One region of the Acidaminobacter sp. QWL-03 genome, then DNA from elsewhere that is predicted to be linked to it. Evidence: riboswitches for the same ligand, from Rfam matches in the RefSeq annotation. Region 1 holds a riboswitch; each other region holds the start of a gene.
The links. A riboswitch is a leader RNA that binds a small molecule or an ion and turns the genes downstream of it on or off. The one in region 1 is predicted to bind S-adenosylmethionine.
Positions count from the first base shown of each region.

Region 2: another riboswitch for S-adenosylmethionine. It lies ahead of metK (methionine adenosyltransferase); the one in region 1 lies ahead of AC4PHM_RS07460 (homocysteine synthase).
Region 3: another riboswitch for S-adenosylmethionine. It lies ahead of metF (methylenetetrahydrofolate reductase [NAD(P)H]); the one in region 1 lies ahead of AC4PHM_RS07460 (homocysteine synthase).

Region 1 covers NZ_CM178752.1:1,628,996-1,633,690, reverse strand. The annotation lists gene AC4PHM_RS07475 (flavin reductase family protein) at 100-756, shown strand; gene AC4PHM_RS07470 (permease) at 756-1,241, shown strand; gene AC4PHM_RS07465 (permease) at 1,253-1,843, shown strand; SAM riboswitch class I at 2,048-2,153, shown strand; gene AC4PHM_RS07460 (homocysteine synthase) at 2,236-3,528, shown strand; gene metA (homoserine O-acetyltransferase MetA) at 3,714-4,631, shown strand.
Region 2 covers NZ_CM178752.1:2,976,788-2,981,482, forward strand. The annotation lists gene AC4PHM_RS13875 (phosphodiester glycosidase family protein) at 1-2,266, opposite strand, end outside; SAM riboswitch class I at 2,421-2,573, shown strand; gene metK (methionine adenosyltransferase) at 2,738-3,925, shown strand; gene AC4PHM_RS13885 (HlyC/CorC family transporter) at 4,031-4,695, shown strand, end outside.
Region 3 covers NZ_CM178752.1:1,371,888-1,376,582, reverse strand. The annotation lists gene AC4PHM_RS06275 (hypothetical protein) at 1-566, opposite strand, end outside; gene metF (methylenetetrahydrofolate reductase [NAD(P)H]) at 568-1,467, opposite strand; SAM riboswitch class I at 1,594-1,693, opposite strand; T-box leader at 1,936-2,174, shown strand; gene ilvA (threonine ammonia-lyase) at 2,239-3,474, shown strand; gene AC4PHM_RS06260 (coenzyme F420-0:L-glutamate ligase) at 3,642-4,391, opposite strand; gene AC4PHM_RS06255 (Na+/H+ antiporter NhaC family protein) at 4,423-4,695, opposite strand, start outside.

The sequences.
Region 1 (4,695 bases):
GTCGCTTTTTTGAAATCACAATACAATTTGGCGTCAAAAATGGTATATTGTTATAATGTAACCAGTGGTTACGAAAGCTTTAATTTCAGGAGGCCCAAGATGCAAAAGGAAGTATTCAAAGGGAGCATCCTTTTTGGACCCGTTCCGGTGGCCCTTGTCACGACCATCGGCGAAAAAGGGGAACCTAATGTGTTTACGGTGGGGTGGATTGGTGTTGCTTGCACGAAGCCGCCCATGCTGTCTATAGCAATTCGAAAGGAGAGAGTGTCCCACGCCAATCTGATGCGTCATCCGGAATGTGTGGTCAATCTGCCAACACGGGAAATGGTGCAGTCGGTAGACTTTTGCGGTGTCAGAAGTGCATCTCAAGTCGACAAGATTGCGCATTGTAATTTTGAACTTGAACCTGGCATCGCGGTCAGTGTGCCCTCGATACGGTCATGTCCCATAGCCCTGGAGTGTGTGGTGCGCAGTGTGACACCGCTGGGGACCCATGACCTGTTTCTCGTCGAGATATTGAAAAACAAGGTGGATCCGGCACTGATCGATGAGGAAGGCAAGATTCATATGGAGAAAGGAAGTCCCATCACTTATCTGCACGGAACCTATTACGCGCTTGGGGGGAAGCCAATTGGCAGCTTTGGCTTTTCCGTTGCCAGGCGCAAGGCGGCCAAGGAGAAGGTCAGCCACCTGCTGAAGCCTTCCAAAAAGACATCCGGTGACAAGGCAAAATCAAAGAAAGGCAGGTCATTGTGATGCAAACCTGGATCTTATATTTGACCTCTTTTGGGCTGTTGGCATTTTCCTGGCAGAAAGACAAGAAAAAAACCAAAATGGCGCTCAAAAAAGCGCTGAAATCCTTCGAAAATATATTGCCTCAGATTTTGGGCGTCATCACCCTGGTCGGCATTATGCTGGCGCTTATAAATCCTGAGGTGATCAGCCGCTTGATCGGAGGAGACTCCGGTTGGATTGGCGTGACAGCGGCGGCACTGGTCGGCGGGATCACGCTGATCCCAGGCTTCATTGCCTTTCCTACAGCGGCTATGCTGCTGGAGCGCGGTGCCGGCTACATGCAGATTGCGGCTTTCATTTCATCCCTGATGATGGTCGGCGTAATGACATTTTCTATTGAGAGTAAGTATTTCAGCAGGAAAGCGGCATTAATCCGGAATGTGTCTGCCTTCGTTTTTTCTTTCCTGGTCGCCATTATCATTGGAAAGGTCATGGGTGAGTTTTAATGGAGGAGAAGATGAAGCAAAACACAAATCAAGGACCGGGTCAGGGCCCGGGAGGTCAGCCACCCCAAAAGGTGCCGCTGATCAAACGGTATGCCTTCTTCCTGGTGACCGCTGCACTTCTCATTGTGTTATACCTGGTCAGTCCCACCCAGGGCGAAACTGCGGCGCTAATGACAGGCAAAAGTCTGCTCGAAATGCTGACCATCATTCCGCCAATCTTTCTGCTGCTTGGACTATTGGACGTCTGGGTGCCGAGAGAACTGCTCATCCGCCATATGGGTCCCGGCTCGGGACTGCGCGGCGTGCTGCTGGCCATCCTGATTGGTTCTGCGGCTGCCGGACCGCTCTACGGCGCGTTTCCGGTCGCAGCGGTGCTCATGAAGAAGGGCGCGGGCTTTAAGAATGTCATGATTTTCATGGGTGCCTGGTCCACCACTAAAATTCCGATGGTCCTTTTCGAGATCACCTCACTGGGGAAAACTTTCGCGTTGACGCGGCTGATCGCAAGCCTGGCGGGTATTTTCATCATCACACTGGTGGTAGACCGCATGCTCACCCCAGAGGAAAAGGCAGGTATATACGCGAAGGCGGCGGAATTCTAGGAAAGGAAACTGGGTGTCAGACACCCGGTTTCACTCTTTTTGAATCCGGGTGTCTGACACCCAGTTTCCGCTGCCCTCCAGTTTCCGCCGTCAGATTCTGCGTACAATATAACCAAAATTCGAATTGGCAGAAAATTGTCGAAATTTCAGTTGACGTCCTAACTGCCAATATGCTAAGATTCAATTCAACCAAATATCGAGACACTCTTATCAAGAGCGGCGGAGGGACAGGCCCTGTGAAGCCCGGCAACCAGCAGTCATGCATGGTGCTAATTCCTGCAGCGAAAGGTTTTTCGCTGACAGATGAGTGAGGATCCGACCATGTGATTATCGACCTCTTTCATCAAAGGGGTCTTTTTATTTGGAAAAAATCATAAAAAGGAGTAATGAATATGACAGACACAGCTTACAGATTCGAAACCCTTCAGGTCCATGCAGGTCAGGAACCGGACCCGGTCACAGGCTCCAGAGCCGTGCCCATTTATCAAACCTCGTCCTATGTCTTCAGGGATGTGAACCACGCTGCAGATCTCTTTGCTTTGAAAGAATCTGGCAACATCTATACGCGCATCATGAACCCTACGACGGATGTCCTTGAAAAGCGCATCGCGGCCCTTGAGGGCGGCATTGGTGCGTTGGCGGTAGCCTCCGGTTCCGCGGCAGTCACCTATGCCATCATGAACATCGCGCAGGCGGGAGACGAGATTGTCTCGGCGGCGACCCTCTACGGCGGCACTTATAACCTTTTCAAGCTGACTTTCCCTAAATACGGCATCGTGACCCGCTTTGTGCAGCCGGACGACCCGGAGAACTTCAGAGCAGCTATCAACGAGAAAACGAAAGCGATTTATATTGAGTCCATCGGCAACCCGGGCATCAACCTCATCGACTTCAAAGCCGTGGCGGCCATTGCCCACGAGCACGGACTGCCGCTGATCGTGGACAATACCTTCGCGACCCCATACCTGTTCAGGCCTTTTGACCATGGGGCGGACATCATCATCCACTCGGCGACGAAGTTTATTGGCGGCCATGGGACGACCATCGGCGGACTGATCGTGGACTCGGGCAAGTTTGACTGGGCGGCTTCCGGGAAGTTCCCGGGCCTGACTGAGCCGGATCCGAGCTACAACGGCATTCGCTATGCGTCGGATGTCGGGCCTGCGGCGTATATCATCAAAGCCAGAGTTCAGCTCCTCAGGGACACCGGCGCCTGCATCAGCCCGTTCAACTCGTTCCTGCTGCTCCAAGGCCTTGAGACATTGTCGCTGCGCGTGGAGCGCCACGTCGAGAACGCCCAGAAGATTGCCAGATTCCTCGAAGCCCATCCGCTGGTCAGTTGGGTCAGCCATCCTGATCTGGAGAGCAATCCGTACCACGGCCTTGCGAAGACCTACTTCCCGCGCGGCTGCGGCTCCATCTTCACCTTTGCCATCAAGGGCGGCCTCGAAGCGGGTGTCAAGTTCATTGAAAGTCTAAAGTTGTTCTCGCTGCTTGCCAATGTGGCAGACGCAAAGTCCCTGATTATCCACCCGGCCAGCACGACGCATGCTCAGCTGGATCCGGACGCCCAGAAAGCGGCGGGTGTCACGCCGGATCTGTTCAGGATTTCGATTGGCATTGAAAACGCCCAGGATCTGATCGAGGATTTGGATCAGGCTCTGAAGGCGGCGCTGAACGCTTAAAGTGCTGCTGCCGATGGTCGCGAAGCCGAAATACCCGAGTTTCGAAACCATCGGCAGAAACGGCTTTTTCAAGTAAGACGCACAAAACACATTTAACATTCAAACCTGCATTCTGCCGCGCGATCGCCTTGACTATGGCCAATCACCAGCGCGGTGACTTCAGTTAAATTTTAGGAGGCGACTCTATGCCTGTCATCATTCCAAACGATTTGCCCGCCGCGAGTATCCTTGCGGCTGAAAATATTTTTACCATGACGGAGTTTCGTGCAACCCACCAGGACATACGACCCCTTCGCATTGCGATCCTGAACCTGATGCCGACCCGCGAGACTACAGAGACGCAGCTCCTCAGAGTACTTGGAAATTCACCAATACAGACGGAGGTCGTCCTGGTGCGGCTGGAGTCCCATGACTATAAGAACACGTCCTCTGAATACCTGGACCGCTTCTATGTCCCATTTTCCCAGATTGAGCATCAGAAGTTTGACGGGCTGATCATTACCGGTGCGCCGGTCGAAAACCTGGAATTTGAGGAAGTGGGCTATTGGCCGGAGCTTGCTAAAATTTTGGACTGGAGCCGGCACCACGGGTTTGCCACCCTCCACATTTGCTGGGGGGCCCAGGCGGCTTTGTATCAGCATTATGGTATACCTAAACTGCCTCTGGCTGAAAAGTGCTTTGGTGTCTTTGAGCATAAGGCAACAGTACAAAACTGCAAGCTGATGAGGGGCTTCGATGACGTCTTCTGCATCCCGCAGTCCAGACACACTACCGTCAGTGAAGAGGACATCAGCAGGATCGATGACCTTGAGATCGTGGCGACGTCTGAAGCGTCTGGGATTGGTCTGATTGTGTCCAAAAATGGAAGAGAAATTTATGCAACAGGGCACTTGGAATATGACCCGGAAACCCTGGGGGCTGAATATTTTCGAGATGTGAACAAAGGCTTGGATATCCAGCCGCCAGCCAACTATTTTCCTGAGAATGATCCTTCTCAAGCACCTGTAGTCCGGTGGCGAAGCCACGCCCATCTGTTCTTCTCCAATTGGCTGAATTATTTTGTCTATCAGGAGACGCCATACAATCTGGATGAGATTGAATAAACCTTTGTCAGGCTTTCTGGTTCGGCAGATTTCATCCTGGGTATTAATATCTGAAATTGGAGAG
Region 2 (4,695 bases), 1.3 Mb from region 1:
CGGGAGTGCCGTTCAGACGAGTACCGGCTTCAAATCCACCATAGACCAAAAGCGTGGTGCCGCCGTTTGTATTGACCTTTTGAGATTCAAGTTTAGGCAGTTTATTCACATCATCCGGAAGGTTGACCTCCAGAGCGTTCTTCTTGATTGAAACCAGTTGGTCGATGACGATGACGCCGCGGTCTTTTCTGGCCGGATTATCTTCAGCCACGTAAATGCGCTCCACTTTGACGGGCGCTTTCATGTCGTTGGGATAAACCGCTTCTACAAATTTCCATCCTTCCCAGTTGATGCTTGGTGCCAATTCAAGGTTGACCACCTTGCCGTCTGCGTCCACTAACTTAACTTTCAGCATGTGCTCATAGCCGTAGTTGCCGAAGACCCACAAGCCCAGCTTGTCAGGGACGTCAGGAAGGGTGACGCCTGTTTCGCCCAGCATGACATAAGCAGCTCTTGTCGCTTCTGTCTTCGAGAAGTCGAAGATCAGACGCCCGCCCGTGGAACCGTTCGGGCTGAACTTAAGCGGTACAAAGCTCCCTGTCACCTCTTGAGGATACCCCAGGAAAGTTGCCGATGGCTGCTCAAAGTCAAATAGAACGGTATGTGACTCGCCGACGGCTATTGGCAAATGTTTTTTAATGCCATTGTATTCAACTGTGATCACGCCCTTGCCGGGATTGACTCCCGCTGTGAAAGTACCGTCAGGATTTAATGCGATCAATTGATCCGGAATGGTCCATGTCGCGAAATCCGTAGGCAGCTCAGCCTGATGCCCGGTCGCATCGAGGGCGAACAACTTGAAGTTTCCAGTTTCGCCAAGCTTCAATTGGAGCGAAGATGGCTTGATGATCAGATCCACCGCGTCTTTATAGACCTCGATGGTCTTTGAAGCGGTCAAGCCGCCATAACTTGCAGTGATGACACCTTTGCCTGCAGAGGAAGGTACAAAGCCTTCTTCGGTAAAGCTGCCTCCAACGCCTGTCACTGACCAGCTGATCAGAGCCGGATCGATCTCAACCGGGCTGCGGTTGGCATCAATGCCTTTCAGAGACAGCTCAAGCGGTGCATTGACAAAGATTCCGGACTGAGCGGCTTCCAACAGAATCAGATCCAATGTGCCGCCTTCCGCAGTGCTGATCACGCCAATGCCGTTGTGCACCCTTCGCTCCGGGCCGTCAGAGGGGGTATTGACCACGTCGAGGTCAGTGGAGCCAACCGGCCGGACGACCATGGTAGTTGAACCGCCTCCGTCGAGGTTTATAGCATCATAGGCGCCAAGCTCAATTAGAAGCTGAGAGAGCTCAGGCTGATTCAAGCCTCTGAAATTATTGGTTCGGCCGTCAACCGTCAGCAGGATCAATTGTTGTTTGTCCTTTGTGATCCCGGCTGCCGTTCTTGGATGTTGACCGGCTATATTCAACGTGTAGGTGCTGACAGGCTTTCCGTCCTTTACCATGACGGAGCCGCCGCCTATGGTGAAGTCAATATTTTTCAGCGAGTCGCTGTAATCGATCTCCACGGTGTCGCCGACGCGGAAGTTGTCCCGCAGCTCCTTGATTTTAGTGCCTACAGCCGCGACAACAAAGGTGTTGTCAGTGAGCGGATAGGGGTTGCCATTTTCCTGGAAGCCTCTGACAACGCCATTTTCGACATACATTTCAAGAATCGCGACATTGGCTGTTTTACCGAAGGATTTTGCTGCCCATTTTGAATCGAAGACAATGGCGCGGTCGTAATTCAGATAAGGTTTGTTGATGTAATTCAATGACATTGTGTAACTGCCATTGGATAAGGTCATTTCATAGTTTGCCCAATGATCAATGAATGGAACACCGTAGTTAGTAATATTGAGTGAGGCAAATCTAGTGTCTCCATTTGGGGTCGTAATCAAAGCACCTTCGTCCACAATAGGGCCAAGGGTCGAGCTTGTCGCCGGATCAAAAAAGTCAGCGTTGACAGAGCCGATGAGATTGTCATAGGATTTTGAAATGTTTGATAAACTGGCCTTAGCTGACAAAAGGCTTGGATAGATGGGTTTGACCTTGAGATTTGGGTTTTTCAGATCAACTTTCAGGACGTTGACGTTGACCCAGCCTCCGTCCGTCAGGCGAAGCAGTTTTTCGTACTGCACACCATTTGTAATGGTTTCGGTTGTTTTATTCTGATAATAAAGCTGATAGTCAGCAAAAGCCGACGAGGTGATAAGTGACAGAGCAAGGGCGGCTGTAGCAAATTTTCGCCCAATGCGGATAAATTGTGGTTGCATAAAATCACCTTCCCAACCCAATTATACTAAATTTCCCGGAGTGGCCTATTACAGTGACCTTACGAAATGGTTACAAAGATAGGGGTTGAAAAAATAGGTTGCTATCCTATATCTCCTGTGCTATAATTTCAATGGTCAAAAACAAATAATTGAATCCTTATTGAGAGTGGTGGAGGGAATAGGCCCAATGAAACCCGGCAACCGGTACGAACGGTGAGAGGCCGCATTTTATATGCAGACCTTGAGTTTGTTCAGTAAAAAGGTGCTAAATCCTACAGTCGCTTTTTGGACGACTGAGAGATGAGGTGTGCTTAAGTAATCTGAAGTGCCTCTTCTTTTCTGAAGGGGCTTTTTTTATTTGCGCGGCACGGTTCTGGATTAGTTGTCGGAGCCGGGACCATCGGCAGGGTCTTTAAAGGGTCCTGCATGAGACACTAACACAAATTGATGAAATTCAGGAGGCATGAAAAAGTGAAAAAAAGACTCTTTACTTCTGAGAGTGTTACAGAGGGACATCCGGATAAGATCTGCGACCAGATTTCTGACGGCATTCTTGACGCCATTCTCGCCAATGACCCAAAAGCACGCGTCGCATGTGAAACTGCGGTAACAACAGGTCTCGTGCTCGTTATGGGCGAAATAACGACGAGCTGTTATGTTGACATTCCGAAGACAGTTCGGGACATAATCAAGGACATTGGTTATACACGCGCGAAATACGGTTTTGACGCGGATACTTGCGCGGTGATCACTTCTATTGACGAGCAGTCCGCGGACATAGCCATGGGCGTGGATGACGCGTTGGAACATCGCAGCGGCCAAATGACGGATGAGATCGAAGCGATTGGCGCAGGGGACCAGGGCCTGATGTTCGGTTACGCCTGCAACGAAACGCCAGAGCTGATGCCGCTGCCTATCTCGCTGGCGCATAAACTGGCGCGGCGTTTGACAGAGGTCCGTAAAAAAGGTGTTCTCGACTATCTCCGCCCGGATGGAAAAACCCAGGTGACAGTAGAGTATCATGGGGATACGCCGGTTCGAATTGATACGATTGTCATTTCGACGCAGCACAGCCCGGAGGTTACCAGAGAACAGATCGAGAAAGACCTGAAGCAGTATGTCATTGGTCATATAGTGCCTGAAGCGCTTTTGGATGAAGAAACCAAATACTACATCAATCCAACCGGACGCTTCGTCGTTGGGGGACCTCAGGGTGACTCCGGTCTGACTGGAAGAAAGATCATTGTCGACACCTATGGCGGCTATTCACGTCATGGCGGCGGCGCGTTCTCCGGCAAGGATCCTACAAAGGTGGACCGCTCCGCGACCTATGCTGCACGCTATGTTGCCAAGAACATTGTAGCGGCAGGCCTTGCGGACAAGTGTGAAATTGAGCTCGCTTATGCTATAGGCGTCGCAAGACCGGTCTCTGTACTGGTTGAGACCTTTGGAACCGGTAAAGTGTCTGAGGAGAGGATTCTTGAACTGGTCAACAAGCACTTTGACTTGCGTCCGGCGGCCATCATTCGGGACCTCGAGCTGAGACGTCCTATTTTCCGACAAGTTGCAGCCTATGGACACTTTGGCCGCACGGATCTCGATGTCCCTTGGGAGCGTACGGATAAAGCAGCCATTCTTAAAGAAGAGGCTTTCAAATAATTAAAGGTCACAGGGTCCTGAATCTCTTATGATTTAGGACTCTTTTTTTGAAAAATATCTAAATTATGCTATAATGCATTTTAGTAACTACATTAATTTTGGAGCGTGATTGATTTGGAACCAAGTGACTTATGGCAAAGTATTTTACTGATTTCGCTTTTAATGATGTCAGCATTTTTCTCAGCCTCAGAAACAGCGCTGATGTCACTCAGCAAAATCAGACTCAGACACATGGTGGAAGAAAATGTTAAGGGCGCTGAACGGGTATCCCGCCTTTTAAAATCTCCAAGCCGTCTGTTGGGTGCCATACTGGTCGGCAATAATATTGTTAATATAGCGGCCTCTGCGCTTGCAACATCTATAGCCATTGCAATGTTTGGTCCTGTTCAAGGCGTTGGTATTTCGACGGTTGCCATGACATTACTCGTACTGATCTTCGGTGAGATTACACCTAAATCTTATGCCTCTGAACATTCGGAGAAACTTGCGCTTAAAGTAGCCGCGCCAATCTCATTGATCATGGTGTTAATGACACCTGTGCTTTCAGCCGTCATGTTCATTACCGGACTTCTAATCCGTTTGTTGGGCGGAAGTCCTAACAAAGATCAGCCATTCATCACTGAGGAAGAGCTGAAGACTATGGTGACGGTCAGCCACGAGGAAGGTGTCCTCGAAGGCGATGAAAAGAAGATGATTTACAACGTATTTGAATTTGGAGACTCACAGGTTGGAGATGTCATGACACCTAGAACGGATATGGTCATGATTGA
Region 3 (4,695 bases), 260 kb from region 1:
GGCAGTACACCCAGGATCGCCACCACGCTTTTGCGCGGCGTCAGCAGGTAACTGTCGCTCAATGAGACGCCAATGCGCTTGTGGGCCACCAGGGCCTCCAGGATAGCCTTCTGAATGGTCAGGGACAAGTCGCCATAGCCGGGACTGTAGCGAAAAGTCAAATCACCTGCCCGGCTGCGGATTTCGGCTTCGCATTTGTCGCACCAGGCCTCTGTTAATGCGGAAGCACAGGCGTCCGCGATCAGGCCGGCAGTCGGGGACAGATGGCTCTTCAAAGTGATCAGGCGCTCCGCCTGGGGTCCCAGCGTGCAGGCCATGAGGTATACGGTGTCGCAGGGCGCCAGGAGCTTCGCGATGTCCTTTCCGAGAAGGGGCTCCGAGAGTCCATGGAGCCAGATGCCCTCGGTTGTCTTCTTTTCGACGGGGAAGGGGTTATAAATCCAGCGGCCAACCAGCTTTGCTTCGAGCTCCGATGAGAGCGCCTCGACTTCCGCGAGGGTCTGGGGATCGGCCTTTTTAATCTCGCGGATGCCCAGATACCGCAGGACTTCGTCGCGATTGATCACGCTATCCCTCTTTTCTGTTGCTGAGGGCCTTGCGGATGGAGCCAATGCTCTCCATGATGCGGCGGGTCGGCTCCGGTCGGTTCATGGTATAGAGATGGATGCCGTCGACGCTGCCGCTGGACATGAGATCGATGATCTGGTCGACCGCGTAAGCGATGCCGGCCTCCTGAAGGGCTTCCGGATTGTGTTCATATTTGTCGAGGATGCGCATGAACTTTGGCGGCAGGTTGCAGCCGGACAGCTCCTGGATCTTTTTGATCTGATGGATGTTGAGGACGGGAAGGATGCCTGCCAGGACCGGGGTCTTGATGCCGAGGAGCTCCATCTTCTCTCTGAACTGGTAGAAGAGCTCGTTGTCGAAGAAGAGCTGGGTGATCAGAAAGTCGAGGCCGGTCTTGGTTTTGAATTTGAGGTTTTTGAGGTCGTCTATTTTGTTTCGGGACTCAATGTGGCCCTCCGGATAACAGGCGCCGCCAATCGAGAAATTGTCAAACTTGTGGATGTCCTCAATGAGCTCATAAGCGTACCGGTATTCCGGTGTCCAGCTTTTGTCCTCAAGAAGCGTCTGCGGGATGTCGCCGCGCAGGGCCAGAATGTTTTCAACGCCGCTGGCGCGGATCTTTTCAAGGGTGTCGATCATGCTGGACCTGGAGGAGGTGACGCAGGTGAGGTGGGCAATAGATTCAATGCCATAGGTATTTTTGATTTTGGAGGCAATTTCAATGGTGTTGTCCTGGCTCGTCCCGCCGGCGCCGTAGGTGACGCTGATGAAGTCCGGGCGGAGATCTTTCAGGGCCTCAATAGTTTCATAGATCGTTTCGATAGGGTAATTGGCCTTAGGCGGAAAGATTTCAAAGGAAACAGTCGGCCGGGTGGCAATAAGCATGTCTCTGATTTTCATTGGGGTGACTTCCTTTCATTGGCTATAAATTTGCTGAATTAGGATCAGTGGCCGGGTGTTTCGAAAGTCTTTAAAGATTTCAGGCAAAAAACAAAGCTCTACCGAAGTAGAGCTACGCATGTCGTGATCTCATCTCCCGGTTAAACCGCTGGACTTAGCACCACGCCCTTTTGGGCAGGTTGCCGGACTTCGCAGGGCCAGTTCCCTCCGTCACTCTGGATAAGTGCCATCCCGGACGGATGGCGGCTATTGAATTGAACTAATTATAAAAAGGAAGCGGCCAGATGTCAAGGCGAAATTCAGAATTTTTAGTTCTATTTTCACGTCTTTTTAAAAGTACAATAAGTTTGTAAGGTAAAAGCCACTGAAAGCATTGACTATCAATGGTTACAAAATATAATAAATATTTTCTAAAACCCTTGAATTCGTCCGAAAGTTCTGATATTATACATAACAATATATCGATATTCATTTGCGACGACGGGAAACGGAAAACGCAAACGGTTGCCACAGAGAGTCGACATTTGGTGAGAGTCGACGCAAGTCCGCGCCTTTTCAAATCATCCCTGAGCAGAAACGCTGAACACCTTGTATTTTGAGGCATGTAAGTGTTTTCGGTTGGCCCCGTTATCCGCCCAGGCTTGATAGAGCCGAGTGAGTGGCATTCGTGCAAATAAGGTGGTACCGCGGAATATTCCGTCCTTTCATAGTGAGAGGGCGGTTTTTTTGTTGGGAGAAAAAGGAAAAGCGTCAGAATTGGAGGGCTTTCAAATGGCATTACACATGGTTAAAGACAAGGTAACTTATCACGATTTCGTGGACTTCAAAGCGGCGAAGGAAACTCTTAAGCCGGTGATCCGAGAAACCCCGCTTATTTTCAGCGAGGCATTCAGTGAAGAGTGCGGCAACCGCGTCTACATAAAACCGGAAAATTTGCAGGTCACAGGTGCGTTCAAGATCCGTGGCGCTTTTAATAAAATCAATAAATTAACGGACGATGAAAAGGCCCGTGGCGTGATCGCATCCTCGGCGGGAAACCATGCCCAAGGCGTCGCGCTGGCGAGTACGCGTCTTGGCGTTAAGGCAACCATAGTCATGCCGAAAACGACGCCAATCATCAAAGTGGAGGCTACGAGAAACTTTGGCGCTACTGTTGTTCTCGCGGGCGACTGCTATGATGAAGCTTATGAAGAAGCTATGCGGCTTCAAAAGGAGCAAAACAGCGTCTTCATCCATCCTTTTGACGACCTGGATGTGATTGAGGGTCAAGGGACCATCGGCGTGGAAATCCTTGAAGAGCTGGAGGATGTGGATGTGGTGCTGGTGCCTATTGGCGGCGGCGGACTGATTGCGGGCATTGCGCTGGCTATGAAGCAGCTGAAGCCTTCCGTAAAAATTGTAGGGGTCGAGCCTGAGGGTGCCATGGCTATGAAAGCATCTGTCAAGCAGGACGAGATCGTGTGCCTGACGCATGTGGACACCATTGCGGATGGCGTTGCCGTCAAGAAACCGGGAAAACTGACTTTCGACATCATCCGGGAATATGTCGACGAGATTGTCACTGTCAGCGACCGCGAAATCATGGAGTCCTTCCTGATGCTGCTTGAAAAGCACAAGCTGATCGCGGAGAACTCCGGGGCAGTCGCGCTGGCAGCCCTCAAGAAGCTTCACGTCTTCAACAAGAACGTCGTCAGCGTCGTCAGCGGCGGGAATATTGACGTGGTGACCATCTCCACGCTGATCAACAAGGGTCTCGTCTCACGAGGGCGGCTCTTCTGCTTCAGCGTCGAGCTCCCCGACAAGCCGGGCGAGCTGGTCAGAATCTCCGAAGTCTTGGCAAGACTCAATGCCAACGTCATAGGTCTCAACCACAACCAGTTCAAGAACACCGACCGCTTCATGAACGTGGAGCTGGAGGTCACATGCGAGACCAGCGGCCATGCCCATATTGATGAAATTCAGCGGGAGTTGGCGAAGATTGGGTACAAGGTGAGGAAGGTCTATTAAAATGTAAATAAATGGGTGGAAGGCAGTGTCAGACACCGTCTTCCTTCCAAAGATAAAAGAGAGAGCCCCAGTGAAGCGTCACGGCTTCACCTGGCTCTCTCTTTCATTTGAGTGAAACTCGGTGTCAGCGGCCTTTGGCCTATCGACCCCGAGTTTCTCCCTCCTCTTTAAAGCGCACTCGAAATCTTTCTAATAATCCCCATAGGGGTTTGCTCAAGGTCCTGTCCAAGCGGGTTATCCTTCAGGATTTTCGCAATTTTGAGTCTGTCCATGCCCGGATGGGAGGTGCCCAAAATGACGCCGCTGATGTCGTTGATGTCTGCAATTGCCACCTTGATGCCCCTGAGGTGGGCGCTGATTTCACGGGCGACCTCATCGGGTTTATCCGGCCCCAGGACGACGCACTGGTTGTACGGCGGCAGGGTATTCGGGGTCGGGCCGTCAATGGACGACGCCTTGTAGCCCGCGAGCTGATAAAAGACGCCCTTCTTGCCGAGGGGCTTCGTCACAGCGCTGGCCGCAGCCGCCATTATGATGCGCGCCGTACCGCACTCCCTGAGAGCCATTTCCATGGTTTCAGGAATGCCAAGGCCAATGCCGGCCGGTGTCTTGGTGACGTACTTGGAGAGTACTTTAGCAAGCCTTCGCGGCTTGATATCCTTCATATAATGCGCGCGGCCCTGAGTGATCGCGACGATCTTTTCCGTAATAAACAGGATGTCGTCCTTCTCCAGGTGTTCCCGGGCGTAGGTGTCGACGATTTCCTTCAATTGATCGCCAAACATGACGACATGGGTTTTGATGGGGATGCGCAGGAAGCGCTCGCCGCCAATTTCAATTTCGGGATATTTTACTTTCTTTGGCTTGGCAGGTTGAGCCGGTTGTGCAGGTTGAGCCGGTTGGTTGGGTTCAGTCATGGTCAAATCCTCCATTCAATTGGTCGAGCGGTCATTTGGAGCCCTCGTTGTGCCGATGGTCACCTATCGGCAGAGCACTGGAAGCGATCCGCTGAATCATAGTCGCTTCCGGCGCACCGAGCCGTATTGTTTTATGTAAGCCTCTGGCTGCGAAAAAGAGTGTGATGGCGGGAAAAAGCCAGCTGGACAACGCGTAGGGCAGGTAGGCCGCGGTGGAGACACCGGTGACGGTGGCCACCAGGATGCCGTTGATATTCCACGGAATGAGCGGTACACACACGACGCCGGTATCGCTGATGGTTCG